DNA from 2 places in the Caldimonas hydrothermalis genome. Region 2 is predicted to be linked to the other one. Evidence: predicted binding sites of a transcription regulator. Region 2 holds the regulator's gene; the other holds the start of a gene.
What was found. Region 2 encodes HrcA, which represses chaperone genes, less so after heat shock. Its sites were predicted from a motif close to TTAGCACTCNNNNNNNNNGAGTGCTAA; they were not measured.

Region 1: the regulator HrcA is predicted to act here: its motif matches at 2,576-2,602, upstream of groES (co-chaperone GroES).

The regions. Positions count from the first base shown of each region.
Region 1 is NZ_JBWQXA010000006.1:165,454-172,752, reverse strand. It holds gene AC1ECW_RS09895 (DUF1631 family protein) at 1-330, opposite strand, end outside; gene groL (chaperonin GroEL) at 479-2,119, opposite strand; gene groES (co-chaperone GroES) at 2,172-2,462, opposite strand; gene AC1ECW_RS09880 (FMN-binding negative transcriptional regulator) at 2,932-3,564, opposite strand; gene AC1ECW_RS09875 (hypothetical protein) at 3,894-4,307, shown strand; gene AC1ECW_RS09870 (hypothetical protein) at 4,453-4,740, shown strand; gene AC1ECW_RS09865 (class I SAM-dependent methyltransferase) at 5,059-5,742, shown strand; gene AC1ECW_RS09860 (hypothetical protein) at 5,768-6,025, opposite strand; gene AC1ECW_RS09855 (ATPase) at 6,204-6,887, opposite strand; gene AC1ECW_RS09850 (hypothetical protein) at 6,884-7,249, opposite strand; gene AC1ECW_RS09845 (methyltransferase) at 7,279-7,299, opposite strand, start outside.
Region 2 is NZ_JBWQXA010000002.1:202,225-209,523, forward strand. It holds gene AC1ECW_RS04300 (metal-dependent hydrolase) at 1-406, opposite strand, end outside; gene AC1ECW_RS04305 (transporter substrate-binding domain-containing protein) at 614-1,483, shown strand; gene AC1ECW_RS04310 (hybrid sensor histidine kinase/response regulator) at 1,480-4,122, shown strand; tRNA gene AC1ECW_RS04315 (tRNA-Ile) at 4,134-4,210, opposite strand; gene hrcA (heat-inducible transcriptional repressor HrcA) at 4,240-5,268, opposite strand; gene AC1ECW_RS04325 (NAD kinase) at 5,388-6,266, shown strand; gene recN (DNA repair protein RecN) at 6,271-7,299, shown strand, end outside.

The DNA of each region.
Region 1 (7,299 bases), on a different contig from region 2:
CTCGGCCGCCTGGCCCTCGTCCACCAGGCTCAGGTCGTCCAGACTCAGGGCCAGCGGCTTGCGCGGGGCCGCCCGCGCGGCGCCGGAATCGGTCATCGCCTCGCGCACCCCCTGGGCGATGAGCTCCTGCAGCGAGCGTATCCAGTCCGCCTTGCGGGCCTGCAGCACCTCCATCAGCGCGAAGAACTGCCGGCGGTCCTGAGCCAGCGCCATCTGGGCATTGGGATTGCGCAACTCTTCCAGCGTGCGCTCGACCACATCGCGGGCCAGCAGCGGCACGCCCTGGACGATGGAATCAAGGGAAGTCGACAGGGCGGGTGGGTGGCTCATGAAAGAAGGGGCGTGGTGTCCCGTATTGTTGAGCCCGGCGCGGGGCGGCGCAATCCCGATGAGCCTGCCACAGGGGCATGGCTTGACCACAGAATGTAAAAAAGGGCCGCATGCGCGGCCCTTTTTTGAGGCGAGCTGCCTGGGGGACTTACATGTCCATGCCCATGCCGCCCATGCCCCCCATGCCGGCACCGGCAGCCGGGGTCTCGTCCTTCGGCGCTTCGGCCACCATGGCTTCGGTGGTGAGCATCAGGCCGGCGACCGAGGCGGCGTTCTGCAGGGCCGTGCGGGTCACCTTGGTCGGATCCAGGATGCCCATCTCGATCATGTCGCCATAGGTGCCGTTGGCGGCGTTGTAACCGAAGTTGCCCTTGCCTTCGAGCACCTTGGCGATCACCACGCTGGGCTCGTCGCCGGCGTTGGCCACGATCTGGCGCAGGGGCTCCTCGACAGCGCGCAGCACGATCTTGATGCCCGCTTCCTGGTCGGGGTTGTCACCCTTGATCTGGCCGGCCGCCTGCTTGGCACGCAGCAGGGCCACACCACCGCCAGCGACGATGCCCTCTTCCACGGCCGCACGGGTGGCGTGCAGGGCGTCTTCGACGCGGGCCTTCTTCTCCTTCATCTCGACCTCGGTGGCCGCACCCACCTTGATCACGGCCACGCCACCGGCCAGCTTGGCCACGCGCTCTTGCAGCTTCTCGCGGTCGTAGTCGGAGGTGGCTTCCTCGATTTGCACGCGGATCTGCTTCACGCGGGCTTCGATGTCGGCCGCGGCACCGGCGCCATCGATGATGGTGGTGTTCTCCTTGGCCACTTCCACGCGCTTGGCCTGGCCCAGGTCGGCCAGTTGCACCTTCTCGAGCGTCAGGCCCACTTCCTCGGAGATCACCTTGCCGCCGGTCAGGATGGCGATGTCCTCCAGCATGGCCTTGCGGCGGTCGCCGAAGCCCGGGGCCTTGACGGCGCACACCTTCAGGATGCCGCGGATGGTGTTCACCACCAGCGTGGCCAGGGCTTCACCTTCCACTTCCTCGGCGATGATCAGCAGCGGACGGCCGGCCTTGGCCACCTGCTCCAGCGTGGGCAGCAGGTCGCGGATGTTGCTGATCTTCTTGTCGTGCAGCAGCACGTACGGGTTCTCGAGGATCGCGGCCTGCTTCTCGGGGTTGTTGATGAAGTAGGGCGACAGGTAGCCGCGGTCGAACTGCATGCCTTCCACGACATCGAGTTCGTTGTCCAGGCTCTTGCCGTCTTCGACGGTGATCACGCCTTCCTTGCCCACCTTGTCCATCGCGTCGGCGATGATCTTGCCGATGGATTCATCGGAGTTGGCGGAGATGGCGCCCACCTGAGCGATCTCCTTGCTGGTGGTGGTGGCCTTCGAAGCCTTCTTGAGCTGCTCGACCAGGGCGGCGACGGCCTTGTCGATGCCGCGCTTCAGATCCATCGGGTTCATGCCGGCGGCCACGTACTTCATGCCCTCGCGCACGATGGCCTGGGCCAGCACGGTGGCGGTGGTGGTGCCGTCACCGGCGTTGTCGCTGGTCTTGGACGCCACTTCCTTGACCATCTGGGCGCCCATGTTCTGGAGCTTGTCCTTCAGCTCGATCTCCTTGGCCACGGACACACCGTCCTTGGTCACGGTGGGGGCGCCGAAGGAGCGCTCGAGCACCACGTTGCGGCCCTTCGGGCCCAGGGTCACCTTGACCGCATTGGCCAGGATGTTCACGCCTTCGACCATGCGGGCGCGGGCTTCACCGCCGAAAACGACGTCTTTAGCTGCCATAAGAAATTCTCCGGATTCGTTGCTGAGATCTGTTCAGACGGGGGTGGCAGGATTACTTTTCCACCACGGCGAAGAGGTCTTCCTCGCGCATGACCAGCAGTTCTTCGCCGTCGACCTTGACGGTCTGGCCGCTGTACTTGCCGAACAGCACACGGTCACCGACCTTGACGTTGGGCGCCACGAAGTCGCCCTTGTCATTGCGCTTGCCCGGACCCACGGCCAGGACCTCACCCTGATCGGGCTTCTCGGCGGCGTTGTCAGGGATGACGATGCCCGAAGCGGTCTTGGTTTCGTTTTCCAGGCGCTTGACGATCACGCGATCGTGCAGAGGACGAAGTTTCATGACATCTCCTAAGAGTGAGAACCAACTTCTGGTTGATGGCTGATGCGATAAAGCACCAACTTGATAGGCATGATCGGCGGGGAATCCGACCCAACAGGCCTGCCCCGGGATCATTAGCACTCATGTTGGATGAGTGCTAACAGCGACGAATTATAGGGGTGGGTGCAGCTTCTTCAAGAGGGCGTCTCGGCCCCCCGGTGTTCAGCCCGCAGCACCCATGCAGCGCCAGCCGGGAGGCTGTTGGAAGGCATGCGTGCATCTATCGATACATGCGTATCGATAGTCAATCGCAATGCGGCAGTGGGTCGGCACGAGGCCTACGGCGCCTTGCACCGCCACGCCCAGGGCTCGCGGCCGGTCGTCCACGCCGCCGGACCTGGGGCCGTGCCGCCTGTGGCGCACGCGCGCGCAATCGTTCGAGAGCGGGCTGGTGGTGCGGGAGGACGCGGTGTGGCGCTGAAGCCGGGGGTCACCGTCCGTGGCTCGCGTTGCGCATCGCCTGCGCCAGCCCCGCGTGGCCCTGCGCCTCCAGCCCCTGGATGGCGCCGGCGCGGTTGCGGGCCTCGTGGTTCTGGCTCAGCTTGCGCTTGCCCTCCAGACGCGTGATGCGCACCTCCAGCCCCACGATCTTGCCCAGCATGTCGGCCAGATAGTCGGGCGGCGCATCGCCCATCTTCCACGGCACCGGCTGCGTGGCCTCATGCACCCGCGTGAGCCGCGCCACCAGCCCGCGCAGGAACTTTTCGTCGTCGTGCACATGCACCGTACCGTGCGCATGCACCACCTCGTAGTTCCAGGTGGGCACGGCGCGGTGCGTCTCGTGCTTGCTGGGGTACCAGTTGGGAGAGATGTAGCCCTCCACGCCACGGAACACCACCAGCACTGCATCGCCGCTCACCACCTCCTGCCACACCGTGTTGGCCCGCGCCACATGCGCCAGCAGCACCCCGTGCGGGCCCTGCGCCGGGTCCAGCAGGAAAGGAATGTGCTGCGCCTCCAACCCCGCGGCGGTGTGCGTGACCATCATGCCCAGCGGGTGGGTGTTGATGATGCGGTGCAGCTGCTCGGGGCGGGTTTCGGCGAAGTGAGGGGGAAGGTACATGGTGGGGGCTCCGGCGCTGGCGCGTGCGGGATGGGGAAGGGACGGCCCGGTACTGTGCCTGCAAAGAGGCAAGGGCCTCAAGGCCCAACGGCGGGCCCGGGCAACTCAGTTCCCCCCCAAAAGGGGGAATTGGCTGGGTGGCGGCCTCAGGCAAAGTGCGCCTTGCGAAACCTGCGCCAGTTTGCATGAAATTCAGTGCTGTACAAATATCCAGACAATGCCTCGAGGCGCAGGCTGGGCGAGGCTTGCAGCCCGATCGGGCCGTCGGCGTTAGGAAGGCAGTCGACGGTGTTATGCAGCAGTTTTGCTTCCTATAACACGTTAGCGCTATGAAACCTAGAACCATCGCACTTCAAATCATTTGTTGCGTAATTGGGGCCTTCCTCATCTCCGTCGAGTTCATTGCAACGAAGAGTATTTCCGAGAGTGGTTTATTCTTTGGTTGGTTATTTTTCTTTGCCGCAAGCATCCTCGGCGCCGATCACGCGGCCAATGCAAGCACAACGTCCAGGCGCTTTTTCAAATTACTCGTGGTGATCTCCGCGCTTCCATTCATTGCTCTATGTGCATATCTACTAATCAGCGCACCTGATGCAAGCCCGCTCGCCATGTTCGGGCAGGTAGCGAAGATCCTTCTGTTCAGTGTGTGCGTGGCTGCCATCGCCATGGAAAGCCATCCGTTTGTTCAGCGAGCTTTGAAAGCCTGCGGGTTTTCGGTGCCTAAGAATGAGTGCTCGCGCTAACAATTCCGTCGAGAGGGACCGCCCACAAGCTGCGCTTGTGGGTTCCCTTCGCGGCTTTGCCGCTACGGCGGCCCCTCACGTCAAACGTTAGGCATCACAATCCTCGACGCTCCTAGCGCCCAGGTTCAGAAAGGCGAGAGTTCATATGAAGCGCTGCTATCTAGCAATCTTTGGTCTCCCCAAACCGCAGCCTGAGCACGCGAAAATCGTGGAAGTCATCCGAGCAGCGTCCGGTGGCGAATTCAAGCAGTTCATCGTCCCTGGCGGCATCGGGTTCATGTACGAATCCGAGGAGCTGCCGTGGAATCTCTCGTTCTCGCGAATTCTTCACAACGGCGATACGAAGCTGATCGTTGAAATTGGCGAGAAGGTTCTTCTTGAAGGCTATGGTGCCGCACAGGGGTGGCTCAATACTCGCCGGCCGCGGCAATGATGCCTAACCCTTCCATCGAGGGGACGTCTTACAGCCGGCTTCGCCGTCTGCAAGCCGCCCCTCATGTCAAACGTTAGGTGTCGTGTCCCGGATGATTGATCACAACGTGGGCGTTTCGCTCGTCGGCATGTACGAAATCAAACGGATCGACAACGATTACTTCGATGGCGAATGACGCCCAACCAGCCCATGCAGCCGATCCGCTACCGTGGGCTGGCCTCCGGTGTGTCCACGTCAATGTGTGTATTGCTGGGATAGCTCCGCGGCAGCACAAGTCCGTGGTCGGGGTGTCTTGAGCACCAACAACCGGGGAAGGCGATGAAACGTGACCATGGGCACCAGCCCGAACACCCCACGACGACCGACAAGGACGCGCAGTTCTGGGACAAGGCGGCGCGGAAGTACGCCGCCTCTGCGATTGCGGACGAGGCCGGGTTCGAACGGACCTTGGCGCGCACGCGGGCGCTCATGCCTGCCGGTGCGCGGGTGCTGGAGCTGGGCTGTGGCACCGGGACGGCGGCGCTTCGCCTGGCCGACGCGGCGGAGAGTTATCTAGCCACCGACCTGTCCACCGGCATGATCACCATCGCCGAGGAGAAGCTCGCAATGCCTGACCACCAAGGGCTCAGGGGCCGGCTTCGTTTCCGGCAGGCCACGGCAGACGCCTTGGCGCGAGAAGGCGAGCGCCATGACGTGGTGATTGGCTTCAATGTCCTGCATCTGGTGGGCGACCTGCCCGCGGTGCTCGGCCAGGTCCGGGCCTTGCTGGCGCCGGGCGGGCTCTTCATCTCCAAGACGCCCTGCATCGCTGAGATGAACCCGCTGATCCGGCTGGCCGTGCCCGTGATGCAGTGGGTGGGGCTGGCGCCGAGCGTGACGACGTTTTCTGCAGCGGGCCTGGAACAGGCGATCCGTACGGCCGGATTCGACATCCTGGCCACGGAGCGGCACGGCTCGAAGAAGCGGGACTGGCGCCCGTTCATCGTTGCCCGAGCGTTTTGAACGGCGGCAGGGCGGCGGTCTTGGGTCAGCGAGCCTGCGACACGCCAGCGACGCCCCCCTCCCTGCCAGGGGTCATCGTGCAGGCCGAAGACGCCGGGGTGGGGGTGGGGCCAAGCTCGCGCCAGGTGGCGCCGGGGGCTTGGCTGACGAGTTGGCGCTCGACGGCGGCCAGTGCGTTGGCCAGGCGGTCGATCTGGCCGGACTGCCATTGCGGCGCGCTGTAGGCTTCGGCCAGTTGGGCGCGGAGCCGCGCATACTCTTCCTGCAGGACGGGGTTGTTCATGGAGCGGGTCCTCACGCGGGGGTGGGGTCAATATGAACAAGGCCGGATGCGCGAGCCACCCCCTGGTTGGAGGCGGCCCCGGCATTCGCGGGGGGGGGGCGCCGAAGGGGCATCGACGTGTATCGATGGTGCCGCACGGCAGCGCGGCAGGCGGTCGGTGCGGTGGCATGGCGGGCTGTCAGCGGGTTCCGACCGCCGTGGCCTCTGGTGGGGTGGTGCTCAGCGCGGCTTCGATCAACGGCTTGGCCCACTGCGGTGTGGCGCGCAGCGCCTGCGCATCGTCGGCCCGCGGGTGGATGAGCCGCCCGCGGCGCAGTTCCAGCAGCAGGCGCGGGTCGGGGATGGGCTCGCCCGGCGCGGCTTCGGCGCTGTTGTCGTACACCTGCAGGTGGGCGAGGTGGGGCATCAGGGCGATGAGGTTGGCCAGGGCGCGCGGGTAGCGCTGGCGGATGCGGTCTTCGGGAATGTCGTGGCCGCCGGCGCGCACACGGGCCCGCACGCGGGCCAGGTGGTGCTCGGGGGTGTCGAGGCCGCAGAACCACATCAGCACGTCGTGGGTGCGGGTGGCGTCCCGCAGGCGCTGGGCGATGGTGGTGCCGCCCAGGGTGGTTTCGAAGGCGTGGTGGCGGCCCTGGGCCAATGCCTCGTCGAGCCGGCGCAGGCCTTCGGTCCAGGCCAGGCCGCTGGCCTCCTCGGGCGTGGCGAGGCCGGCCGCGACGAGTTCACGTGCGTAGGTGTCGGGGTTGAACCAGGTCAGGCCCTGGCGGGTGAGCAGGTGGCCGCCCAGCGAGCTCTTGCCGGCGCCGTTGACGCCAGCCAGCACGAAGAGGACGGGGCGCGGGGCGGACGGCGGCTTCTTCAATAGCTGGCCCCGGCCTTGACCTCACCGCCCAGGCGGGCCGGGCCGTCCATCAGGCCGCGCAGGCGGTCGCCGGCCTCGGGGGTGTTCAGCACGGCCAGGCGCTCGTCGAAGCGGCGGCGCAGGGCGTCCAGGGCGGCCTCGGCCGGGTCGGCGGCGCGCTGGGCGCGTGCCAGCAGCTCGGCATAGGCCTGCACGGGCAGGATCACCGCCTCGGGCTGCTGGTGGTTGGTGACCAGCACGGGGCCTTGCGTCTGCAGCTGACGCATCACGCCGCGCCAGCCGAGTTTTTTCACGTCGGACGCGGGCGTGCGGTGGAGCTGGTCCACGGGCGGGACGGGCTGGGTCTTGAGGACGGCGGACATGGCAGGCTCCCGGACAGCGTGCACCTATCTTAGGCCAAAAGGGGAATTTT
Region 2 (7,299 bases):
TGTACAGCGGGTCGATGATGAAGACGCTGCCCACGCCGAAGGGGTGGTCGCTGAAGGGCAAGGCCAGTTGCGTGCCGTAGACCGTCATGGCATCCAGCAGCGGATGGGTCACGAGCACCAGCCACAGAGCCAGCCACCAGCGCCGGAACAGGGCCGCCTCGCCGTGCACGCGCGTCACGATCCAGGCCAGCAGCGGCGAGGCCAGGCTCAGGTAAAACAGGGCGTGGGTTTCGCCGCGGTGGTAGGTCATGTTGCGCACCGCATCGCCGAAGTCGATCAGCGCGTCCAGGTCGGGCAGGGTGCCGGCCAAGCCGCCCCACAGGACGGCCTTCCACAGTGCCGTGCGCCGGCCCATCACCGCCAGGCCGACGGCCGAGCCCAACGCGAACTGTGACACCGAATCCATGGACCCTCCTTGAGGCATGGGCGCCTGCCATTGCGCCAGATTGGAACACTTCAAACACCTTCGTGCGTTTATCGCGCGAGCCCCCCACTTTGGGGGTATGGGCCGCGGACTCACGCCCCTCTAGCATCGAAATTTTGAAGCCAGTGCTCGGGGATGAAGCGGCGGTCGCCACCGTGTGGCTCCCTCGGTGCGGCGCAGGAGGGCTCGGTGGCGCGGCGATGGATGAAGGCTGCAGCGGCGGTGATCGTTGGGGCGGCCTTGGCGTGGGGGGCGGTTGCGTGGTGGCATCGTGCCGACGCGCCGGCCGATCGCTTGCAGCGCCTGCGCGCGGGCGAGCCCTTGCGGGTGGGCTATGCCGTCGAGCCGCCCTATGCCATCGTGCGTCCTGACGGGCAGGTCGACGGTGTGGCCCCCGAAGTGGCTCGCTTGGTAGGCGAGCGTTTGGGGGTGAGCCGCTACGAGTGGGTCCAAACTCGGTTCGATGCCTTGATCCCCGAGCTGCGCGCGCATCGCTTCGATGTGGTGGCCGCTGGCATGTTTATCACCCCGCAGCGGGAGGCGTGGGTGGCGCATTCGCGGCCGATGATGCGGGTGCGCTCTGGCGTGTTGTGGCGCCGCAGCGCGGAAGAGACGCAGGCTTCGGCCTGGAAAGGCTGGGAGCCGGTGCAGCGTGTGGCGGTGATCGAAGGTTCGGTGGAGCATCAGCGCTGGTTGGCCGGCGGCGGCTTGCAAGACCGCTTGATGCTCGTGCCCGATGCGGCCAGCGGCCAAGCCGCCGTGCTCGAAGGCTTGGCCGATGCCTTGGCGCTGTCGTGGCCGTCGGTGCAATGGATGGCGGCGCACAGCCAAGGCCGCTTGCAGGCGCACCCTTTGGACGCAAGGGAGCTGCTGGGAGCCCAGGCCGATCACCCGGCGTTTCAGTTCCGTCATGAAGACGAGGCCTTGCGTCGTGCCTGGGACCAGGCCCTGGGCGAGGTGCTCGGCAGTGAGCAATACGCCGCCGTGCTGGCGCGCTGGGAGTTGGGAGAGGACGTGTTCCCGCCGCGCGAACGCGAGCCGCAGGAGGGCGGCCGATGAAGTCTCCGAAGGGGCTTCGCGCCCGTATGCGGGGGGGGTCGAGCTGGCCGCTGTGGGCGTGGGCGGCCGTGCTCGGCTCGGGGCTGATCTGTCTGACGGTCGTGTGGCTGCAAAGCAGCTACTTGAGCCAACTGGAGCAGACCGTGCGCACCTTGCGCTACATGCGCGTGGCACGCATCGACGTGGCCCAAGGGGTGCTGCACTTGAGTTTGGCCACAGACGATGCGCCCGGGCCCTGGAATGCCTCGCAAGGCTTGGCCTTGATCGACCAAGCGCTGGACCAGTTGAGCCATGTGGCCACGTCGGCCGGGGCCACCAGCGCTGCGACGCAGGAGCTGGCCGAGGCGATCACCCAGATGCGACAGGCCTGGCGCAGCGCTGGCGATGACCGCCTGCTTTGGCTGCGCTCCAGCGCCGCGCGCCTGATGCTGGGGCGGGTCGATGGGGCGGCCGCACGCTTGGTGCAGGAGATGAGCCAGCAGCTTGACGAAGCCATCGCACAGCAGCGTCGGCGCCAGTGGATGGCCTTGGCGTGGACCGTGGTGTTGCTGTCTGTGCTGGCCTGGGCGGTGTGGCGTGCGTGGCGTCGCCAACGGCGCATCGAAGCGGCTTTGTACGACACCCAACAACGCTACCGCGCGCTGGCGGCCGAGCGCAAAACCCACCTGGACGAGGCCTTGGCCGAGCAACGGCGCGCCGATGTGTTTTGGCGCACCGTGGTTGATCACCAGCCGACCCTGGTGGCCTATTGGGACAAAGATCTCATCTTGCGCTTTGCCAACAAGGCCTATCTCGAATGGCTGGGCAAGAGCGCCGATCAGGCCATCGGCCGCCCAGTGGCCGAGGTCGTTGGCCAAGAGCTCTTTCAGCGCGAGTGGCCCAGGATCCAGCGCATCTTGCAAGGCGAGAGTTTCGAGGGCGAATACACCTGGTCTGTGGACGAACGCACGCCGCGCCAGTTCTGGGCCCATCGCATGCCCGATCGGCGTGACGGACGCATCCACGGCTATTACTTCTTCGCCACCGATGTGAGCGATTTGAAAGTGGCGCACGACCACCTGGAGGCGCTCAACGTCGAGCTCACCCGCGCGCGTGACCGCGCCGAGGCGGCCAACCGCGCCAAGAGCGCGTTCCTGGCCAACATGAGCCACGAAATCCGCACCCCGATGAATGCCATCATCGGATTGACCCATTTGCTGCGCCAGCAGCTTGGCTCGGGCGAGCACGCCGACAAGCTGGACAAAATCGATACGGCTGCCCAGCATTTGCTGTCCATCATCAACGATGTGCTGGACCTGGCCAAAATCGAAGCCGGCAAGCTCCAACTCGAGCCGGCCGATTTCCGTATCGACACCATGTTGTCGCGCACCTGCGATCTGGTGGCACCGAAAGTGCGCGACAAAGGCCTGGAGCTCGTGCTCGATGCAGACCACCTGCCCGTGTCGGTGCATGGCGATGCCACTCGCCTGTCGCAAGCCTTGCTCAATTTGCTGAGCAATGCGGTGAAGTTCACTGATCAAGGCGTGGTCTTGTTGCGCGGTGAACTGCTTGCCGAAGCTGCCGAGCAGCTTCAGTTGCGCTTTTCCGTGCGAGACACCGGCCCCGGGCTCACGCCCGAGCAGATCGAGCGCATCTTTCAGCCTTTCGAGCAACTCGACGGCACTCGCACCCGTCGTCATGGCGGCACCGGCTTGGGGTTGACCATCACGCGCCATCTGGTGCAGTTGATGGGAGGCGACATTGGCGTGGACAGTCAGCCCGGCCAAGGCAGCACCTTCTGGTTCACCGTGAGCTTGCGCCGCGCGGCCACCCAGCCCTCGCGTGTGGACGTGCGCTTGCGCGGTTTGCACGTCTTGCTCATCGACGACTTGATCGAAGCCCGTCAAGCACTCGCGGAGATGCTGCACATCATGGGCCTGCAGGTGCAAGCCTGCGACAGCGGTGTGCAAGCCGTGCACGACATGAGCCAAAGCAAGGCGCGTCGGCCCGATGTCATCGTGACCGATTGGCTCATGCCCGAGATGGACGGCTTGCAAACCCTGCGCCGCTTGCGTGAGCTGTGGGGGGCGCAAGCCATGCCGGCGAGTTTGATGGTCACCGCGCGCGACGACCCCGCCTTGCGCCAAGCGGCCCGGGCGCAGGGGGTGGGGGCCGTGCTGCTCAAGCCGGTGACGCCGTCGGCTTTGCACGATGCCTTGATCGCGCTCTTGCGTGAACGCATCAGCCAGGCGCCACCGCCGCCCGTGTTGCCGCCACCGCAAGCGGTGCCGCCGCAAGGCCGCTTGTTGCTGGTCGAAGACAATCCCGTCAACCAGGAGGTCGCGCGTGAACTGCTGCGCGCAGTGGGCTTGCACGTGGATGTGGCCAGCAACGGTGTGGACGCCGTGCGCATGGCTTCGGCCTATCCGTACCGTCTGATTCTGATGGACATGCACATGCCTGAGATGGACGGCTTGCAAGCCACGCGGGCCATTCGCGCCTTGGCCGCTCATGCGCACACGCCCATCGTGGCGATGACCGCCAATGCCTTCGGCGAAGACCGCGAGGCCTGCCTGGCCGCCGGCATGAACGACCACATCGCCAAGCCGGTGGAGCCCTCTTTGCTCTATGCCCGCTTGCGCCACTGGCTGGGGTCTTAGGGGCGAGGGTTTGGTAGGCCGTGCAGGGCTCGAACCTGCGACCAAAGGATTATGAGTCCTCTGCTCTAACCGACTGAGCTAACGGCCCGAAAGGGTGGGCCCCGATTGTAGGCCGTGCTACTTCTGGCTCAGCGCGTTGGACACCAGGCGGGAGGTGATGTCCACGATCTGGATCATGCGGTCGTAGGCCATGCGGGTGGGGCCGATCACGCCCAGGGTGCCCACGACCTGGCCGTCCACTTCGTAAGGCGCTGAGACGACGGACAGCTCCTCGTAGGGCACGACCTGGCTCTCGCCGCCGATATAGATTCGCACGCCCTCGGCGCGACTGGAGACGTCGAGCAGTCGCATGAGCTGGGTCTTCTGTTCGAACAGGTCGAAGAGCTTGCGCAGCGACTCCAGGTCGCTGGAGAAGTCCTGCACGGTCAGCAGATTGCGCTCGCCCGAGACGACCACCTGCTCCTGGCTGCTGGCCATGGCTTCGGTGCCGGCCTGCACGGCCGCCTGCATCAGGCTGGCGATCTCGCCGCGCAGGGCCTCCACCTCGGTTTGCAGGCGGTTGCGCACCTCCTCGAGCGTCAAACCGGCGAAATGGGTGTTGATGTAGTTCGTGGCCTCGACGAGCTGGGCCTGGGTGTAATTGTGCTCGGTGAAGAGCACGCGGTTTTGCACGTCACCGTCGGGGGCGACCAGGATCACGAGCACGCGCCGGTCGGACAGGCGCAGGAACTCGATGTGGTGGAACACCGAGGGCTTGCGCGGCGCAGTGATCACGCCCACGAAGTGCGACAGGTTGGACAGCAGGTGGGCCGCATTGGCGATCACGCGCTGCGGCTGGTCGGGCTGGAGCTGATCGCGCACGCAGGCCACCTCCGGCGGCGGCTGGTTCAGGTCCAGCGGCCGGGCGGTGAGCATGGTGTCGACGAACAGACGGTAGCCGCGCGCGGTGGGCACCCGCCCGGCCGAGGTGTGGGGGCTGGCGATCAGCCCCAGCTCCTCGAGGTCGGCCATCACGTTGCGGATGGTGGCCGGCGACAGCTCCAGCCCCGAGGCCTTGGACAGAGTGCGCGAACCCACCGGCTGGCCGTCCGCAATGTAGCGTTCCACCAGGGTTTTGAGCAGGGTCTTGGCGCGGTCGTCCAGCATGGCGTTGATTTTAGGGCGCGCCGGCGCGCTGCAAGGGGCGCCGCTTGGGCGTTTTCCCTGGCCAGGCGGGGACTTGGGCCCCTCGGTGGCGGCGTGGGCGCTGTGGTGTAATCCCGCCCATGAAATCCCGCTTCCGTCACGTGGCGCTGATCGGCAAATACCAGGCCCAGGGCATGCGGGGGGTGCTGGAGGACATTGCCCAGTTCATCTGCCGCCAGGGGGCGGAGGTCTCGGTCGAGTACGACACGGCCATGAACACCGGCCTGAGCGGCCACCCGATGCTCGACGTGGAAGGTGTGGGCCGCGAATGCGACCTGGCCGTCGTGGTGGGCGGTGACGGCACCATGCTGCACATTGCCCGCGAGGTGGCGCGCCACGGGGTGCCGCTGGTGGGCATCAACCAGGGCCGCCTGGGCTTCATCACCGACATCCCGGTGGGCGAGGTGCACGAGGTGCTGGGGCCCGTGATGGCCGGCGACTTCGAGGAGGAGCGCCGCAGCATGCTCGAAGGCCAGGTCGTGCGCGACGGCCGTGTCATCTTCGAGGCCTTTGCCCTCAACGACGTGGTGGTCAACCGCGGCGCCACCGCTGGCATGGTGGAGCTGCGCATCGAGGTGGCTGGCGACTTCATGGCCAACATCCGCTGCGACGGCCTCATCGTGGCTTCGCCCACGGGCTCGACGGCCTATGCGCTGTCGGCCGGGGGGCCCATCTTGCACCCGGACATCGCTGGCTGGGTGCTGGTGCCCATCGCGCCCCACACCCTGTCCAACCGGCCTATCGTGCTGCCCGACGACAGCGAGGTCGCAGTGGAGATCGTTGGCGGGCGCGACACGAGCGTGAATTTCGACATGCAAAGCCTGGCCAGCCTGTTGCACGGCGACGTCGTCCACGTGCGCCGCTCGGCACACCGGGTACGCTTCCTCCATCCGCGCGGCTGGAGCTATTACGCCACGCTGCGCAAGAAACTCCATTGGAACGAAGGTTTGGGAGCCTGAGCCGATGCTGCGCCGCATCGCCCTGAGGGATTTCGTCATCGTCCATGAGCTCGAGGTCGAGTTGGCCCCGGGCTTTTCCGTGCTGACCGGCGAGACCGGCGCCGGCAAGTCCATCCTGATCGATGCGCTGCAGCTCGCGCTGGGCGCGCGCGGCGACGCCGGCGTGGTGCGCGAGGGGGCCGCCCGCACCGAGATCAGCGCCGAGTTCGACAGCCCGGCCGCTTTGGCGGCCTGGCTGGACGAGGCCGGCTTCCAGACCGATGAGGTGCTGTTGTTGCGGCGCAGCATCGATGCCCAAGGCAAGAGCCGCGCCTGGATCAACGGCAGCCCGGCCACCGTGGCCCAGCTCAAGGCGGTGGGTGAGCACCTGGTGGACATCCACGGCCAGCATGCCTGGCAGAGCCTGACCCGGCCTGAATCGGTGCGCAGTCTGCTCGACGCCTATGCGGGCTGCGACCTCGCGCCGCTGGCGCGGGCCTGGACGGCCTGGCGTTCGGCCGCCCAGGCGCTGGAGGAGGCGCGCGCCGGGCAGGACCACCTGCAGCGTGAGCGCGAGCGCCTGGCCTGGCAGATCGGCGAGCTCGACAAGCTCTCGCCCGGTCCCGACGAATGGGCCGAGCTCGATGCCGAGCACCGGCGCCTGAGCCATGCCCAGGCCCTGACCGAGGCGGTGCAGGCCGCCTTGCAGGCGGTGTCCGAGTCCGAGGGCAGCGCCGACGAACTGACCGCCCGCGCCATCGACGGCCTGGAGGCGGTGGCCGACTACGACGGCGCGTTGGCCAACGTGATCGAGGTGTTGCGCAGTGCCCAGGCCCAGCTCGAGGATGCCGCCCACAGCCTGAACGCCTACCTGCGCCACGGTGAGCTCGATCCGGCCCGACTGCACGAGCTCGACGGGCGCCTGTCGAGCTGGATGGGCCTGGCGCGCCGCTACCGCCGGCCGCCCGAGGAGCTGCCCGCGCTGTGGGCGCAGTGGAAGGACGAGCTGGCCCGGCTCGATGCAGCGGCCGACCTGGAAGGCCTGGAACGCGCC